One region of the Aquamicrobium terrae genome, then DNA from elsewhere that is predicted to be linked to it. Evidence: predicted binding sites of a transcription regulator. Region 1 holds the regulator's gene; the other holds the start of a gene.
The links. The regulator PhoB, encoded in region 1, activates phosphate uptake and scavenging genes when phosphate is short. The targets are predictions, from matches to a motif close to TGTCATNNANCTGTCAT.
Positions count from the first base shown of each region.

Region 2: the regulator PhoB is predicted to act here: its motif matches at 1,104-1,120, upstream of ACVCNR_RS01010 (RNA degradosome polyphosphate kinase).

Region 1 is NZ_JBRKLZ010000001.1:1,448,371-1,450,821, forward strand. It holds gene ACVCNR_RS07355 (ROK family protein) at 1-701, shown strand, start outside; gene phoB (phosphate regulon transcriptional regulator PhoB) at 680-1,369, opposite strand; gene phoU (phosphate signaling complex protein PhoU) at 1,390-2,097, opposite strand; gene pstB (phosphate ABC transporter ATP-binding protein PstB) at 2,132-2,451, opposite strand, start outside.
Region 2 is NZ_JBRKLZ010000001.1:165,475-167,925, reverse strand. It holds gene ACVCNR_RS01010 (RNA degradosome polyphosphate kinase) at 1-1,015, opposite strand, end outside; gene ACVCNR_RS01005 (zinc-finger domain-containing protein) at 1,183-1,428, shown strand; gene ACVCNR_RS01000 (FAD-dependent monooxygenase) at 1,480-2,451, shown strand, end outside.

The sequences.
Region 1 (2,451 bases):
TCTCCGTGCCGGTGACGGTGGAGAACGACTCCAACATGATGGCCGAGGCGTTGCGCTGGCGCGACCCCCAACGCTATCGCGACGACTTCATCGCCATCCTGCTGTCGCACGGCATCGGCATGGGGCTGGTGCTGAAGGGGGCGATGTTCACCGGCACCCATTCGTCCGGCGTCGAGTTCGGCCATATGGTCCACCGCCCCGACGGGGCGCTCTGCCGCTGCGGCCGGCGCGGCTGCATCGAGGCCTATGCCGGCAGCTACGCCATCTGGCGCAACGCCAGCGGCCACGACGAGAGCGAGGAGCCGCGCGGCGACATAGACGAGGCGGAAATGCGGGCGCTGGCCGACGCCGCCCGCGCGCAGGACGGGCCCGAGCGCCAGGCCTTCCGCATCGCCGGCGAGGCGCTGGGCTTCGGTCTCGGCAGCCTGTTCGCCCTCATCGACCCCGCCCCCGTGGCGCTGGTCGGACTGAACGCGGCCGCCTTCGACCTGATCGAGCCGGCGCTGCGCGAGGCGATCGCCAGGACCGCCGGCGGCCATCATTCGGGCTCGATCAGCTTCAGCATCGAGCCCGACCAGATCGCCCTGCTGCGCGAAGGCTGCGCCATGCGGGCGCTGACCCATGTCGACCACCAGATCTTCGCCTCGGGCAGGTCGGGCACGGAAGGCGCCGACTCGTCTCAGTCTTCCCTGATGGCGTAGCCCGAACCGCGCACGGTGCGGATGACATCCGGCATGCGACCGGTGTTGACGGCCTTGCGCAGCCGCCCGACATGCACGTCCACCGTGCGCTCGTCGATATAGATCGTCTCGCCCCAGACATTGTCGAGCAGTTGCCCGCGCGAGAACACCCGGCCGGGATGCTGCATCATGAATTCCAGCAGGCGGAATTCGGTGGGGCCGAGCTTGATCTCGCTCTTCTTGCGGTAGACGCGGTGCTGCTCGCGGTCGAGCACGATGTCGCCGACCTTGAGCACCGAGGACAGCACCTCGGGCTTGGCCCGGCGCAGCAGCGCCTTCACCCGCGCCACCAGCTCGGGCATGGAGAACGGCTTGACCAGATAGTCGTCGGCCCCGGTCGAGAGGCCGCGCACCCGGTCGCTCTCCTCGCCGCGCGCCGTCAGCATGATGATCGGCAGGCGCTCGGTCTGCTCGCGCATGCGCAGCCGCCGGCACAGTTCGATGCCGGAGATCGCCGGCACCATCCAGTCGAGCACCAGAAGATCGGGCACGTTTTCCTGCAACCGCAACTCGGCCTCGTCGCCGCGCGTGACGATCTCGACCTGATAGCCCTCGGCCTCGAGATTGTAGCGCAGGAGCACGCCCAGCGGCTCCTCATCCTCGACCACCATGATGCGGGGTGCGATCATGCCTCGTCTCCTCGAAACACTCAGGCCGCCGGCACTGGCACGCCGGTCTCGTCCTGCTTCGGCCGATGCGCCGGCAATTGCTCGCCGGTCAGCACATAATAGGCATTTTCGGCGATATTGGTCACATGGTCGCCGATCCGTTCCAGATTCTTGGCGCAGAACAGCAGATGCGTGCAGGCGGTGATGTTGCGCGCATCCTCCATCATATAGGTCAGCAATTCGCGGAACACCGACGTGTATTTGACGTCGATCAGTTCGTCCTCGTCGCGCAGCCGCACCAGTTCCTCAGGGTTGCGCGCGCCATACTGGTCGATCACGCCCTGCACCTGCTCCAGCACCAGTTCGGCCATGTCCTCGATGGAGCGGGCGAGGCCGCGCGGCATCGCCGACTTGCCCACGGCATCGACCCGCTTGGCGATGTTCTTGGCGAGGTCGCCGATCCGCTCCAGATCGCCGGCCATGCGGATGGCGCCGACCACGGCGCGCAGGTCCTGCGCCATCGGCTGGCGCTTGGCGATCAGCGTGATGGCGCGGTCGTCCAGGGTGCGCTGCAAGCTGTCCATGACGGCATCCTCGGAAACGACGCGCTGCGCCAGCGCCGTATCGGGAACGATCAGGCTCTGCGTCGCCTCGTCGACCATCGACCGCGCCAGACTGACCATGTCCCGCACCAGCCTTTCGATCTCCTGCAGATCGTCGTCGAAGGCGGTCACCGTATGGGCACCCATCATCCAATCCTCATCTGTTGGAACGCCAGCGCACTCAGCCGAAACGGCCGGTGATGTAGTCCTGCGTGCGCTTGTCGTCGGGGTTGGTGAACATCTTCTCCGTCGGCCCCTCCTCGACCAGATTGCCGAGATGGAACATGGCCGTGCGCTGCGAGACGCGCGCCGCCTGCTGCATGGAGTGGGTGACGATGACGATGGTGTAGTTCTCGCGCAGCTCGTCGATCAGCTCCTCGACGCGCGCCGTGGCGATCGGGTCGAGCGCCGAGCACGGCTCGTCCATCAGGATCACCTCCGGCGACACGGCGATGGCGCGCGCGATGCACAGGCGCTGCTGCTGGCCGCCCGACAGGCCGG
Region 2 (2,451 bases), 1.3 Mb from region 1:
TACGCTCGGGAAAGCGCGGGTTGAACGGCGTGAACTTCAGGTCGTCACGGGCAACGGCGACAATTTCCGAAATCTGGCTGAGAGCCAGCGGCCCGTCGATGACGCTGATGCGATTGCCCGCGACACCGAGCTCGCTGGCCACGAAGTCGCGCAGTTCCTCCGGCATGCGGCTGTCGAACTCGATGCGGATGACCGAACCGCGCCGCCGTCGCTTCAACGCCGTCTCGAACAGGCGCACCAGGTCCTCCGATTCTTCCTCGACCTCGATATCGCTGTCGCGGATGATCTGGAACGTGCCCGAACCCTTGACCTCGTAGCCGGGAAACAGCCGTCCGATATAGAGTCCCACCACGTCCTCGAGCGTGACGAAGCGGACACGCCCCTTGCGATCCGGCAGGCGGATATAGCGCTTGAGCGCCGGCGGCAGGCGCAACAGCGCGCTCATGTCCTCGCCCTCGCGCAGATGGCGCAACTGCAACGCCATCGAGAAGCCGAGGTTGGGAATGAAGGGGAACGGGTGCGCCGGGTCGATCGACAGCGGCGTCAGGACGGGGAAGACCTGTTCGCGGAAATGCTCCTCCAGCCAGACCTTTTCATCCTTGGTGAGCGCGGAGACGCTGACGGTCTCGATGCCCTCGCCGTTGAGCAGGGCCATCAATTCGGCCAGCACCTTCTGCTGGTCCTCCTGCAACCTCTCCACTTCGCGCAATACCTGTTCGAGCTGCTGTTCCGGCGTGCGCCCGTCCGGGCTTTTCAAGGTGATGCGCTGGCGCACCTGCCCGGCAAGGCCGGCCACGCGCACCATGAAGAACTCGTCGAGGTTGCCGGCCGAGATCGACAGGAAGCGGACGCGCTCGAGCAGCGGATGGCGTTCGTTGCGCGCCTCCTCAAGCACCCGCCTGTTGAACTGCAACCAGGAGAATTCGCGGTTGACGAAACGGTCAGGGTTGCCGCTTTCGGTCGCGGCCACATCCGAAGTGGTGAATTCTGCCTGTATCGGCCTCAATTCGCTCATATCCCCGCTTTCTCCACCGCCGGCAAGGTCGATACTCCCCGGCCTGCCAGCCGGCTACACGTTTCACATTATCCTCTGGCAGGGTTTTGCGACAGTTTGATTTCAGCGCGCTTGCAAAGAACGGTCTTATGTTCCAAACGCTGGATAACAGCTCGAAGGAGATGATCATGGCTGGCGGTATCATTCCCCACTTCCAGAACGATCAGGGTCACGCGGCGATCGAGATCGGCGTCAAGGAATTCATGTGCGTCGGAGCCAACCCGCCGTTCGACCACCCGCATGTGTTCCTGGACATGGGCGCGGACGACGAAAAGGTCTGCCCCTATTGCTCGACCCTTTACCGTTTCAACGCAGAGCTCGGGCCGGCCGAGACCATTCCTGCCGGTTGCGCCTATATCCAACGCGTCGCCTGACCCGCAGCTGGTCCGTTCCCCCGGATGACGAAAGAGGGCAAGAGCCCCGTATTGATCGCCGGGGCCGGCATCGCCGGCCTTACCCTGGCGATCGCGCTGGCCCGGCGTGGTATCTCAAGTCATCTCTACGAGCAGGCGCCGCAACTGGAAGCCTTCGGTGCGGGCCTGCAACTTTCTCCCAATGCCTCGCATGTGCTGGCACGGCTCGGCGTGCTGTCGGGCCTGCGCCCGCAGGCCGTGCAGCCGCAAGCCGTCCGCCTGCGGGATGCCTCGACGCTGCGCCTGCTGACCAGCGTTCCCCTTGGGCAAGAAGCCGAGCGGCGCTGGAGGGCACCCTATCTGGTGGTGCATCGGGCGGACTTGCAGCAGGCGCTTCTGGCCGAGGCAGCCACATGGGCCGAGATCGAGCTGACGAAGGGAATGCAGTTCACCGCCCTGGCGGCCGATGCCGGCGGCGGCATCGACGCCCGTTTCCTTGATCAAGGCGGAAAAACCCGGGAAGTCCAGGGCGCCTTGTTGGTCGGCGCGGACGGTGTCTGGTCGAAGGTGCGCCGAAACGTCCCCGGTTCGGCGCAGAGCCGTTTCAGCGGGCAGATTGCCTGGCGCACGACGATCAAGATCGACAGCGAGGCAGGATCGGCCTTTTGCGGGCTGGCCGACACTGACTGCGTCACCGCCTTCCTGCATGGCGATTTCCATCTCGTCGCCTATCCCTTGCGGGCGGGAGCCGAGATCAATCTGGTTGCTTTCACACCCGCCGAACGCATTGCGGAAGGCTGGGCCATACATGCCGACCCATCGATCCTGCTGCAGGCCGTTGGCCGGAGCGCGCCCCAATTGGCAAGGCTCGTCGAGATCGCAGGGCCATGGACGGCGTGGCCACTGCATACCGTCGACCCCAAAGGCAGGTGGACCGCGCCGGGCATCGCCCTGATCGGCGATGCCGCCCATGCGGTGACGCCCTTTGCGGCGCAAGGTGCCGCCATGGCGATCGAGGACGCGGTCACCCTCGCCCATTCATTG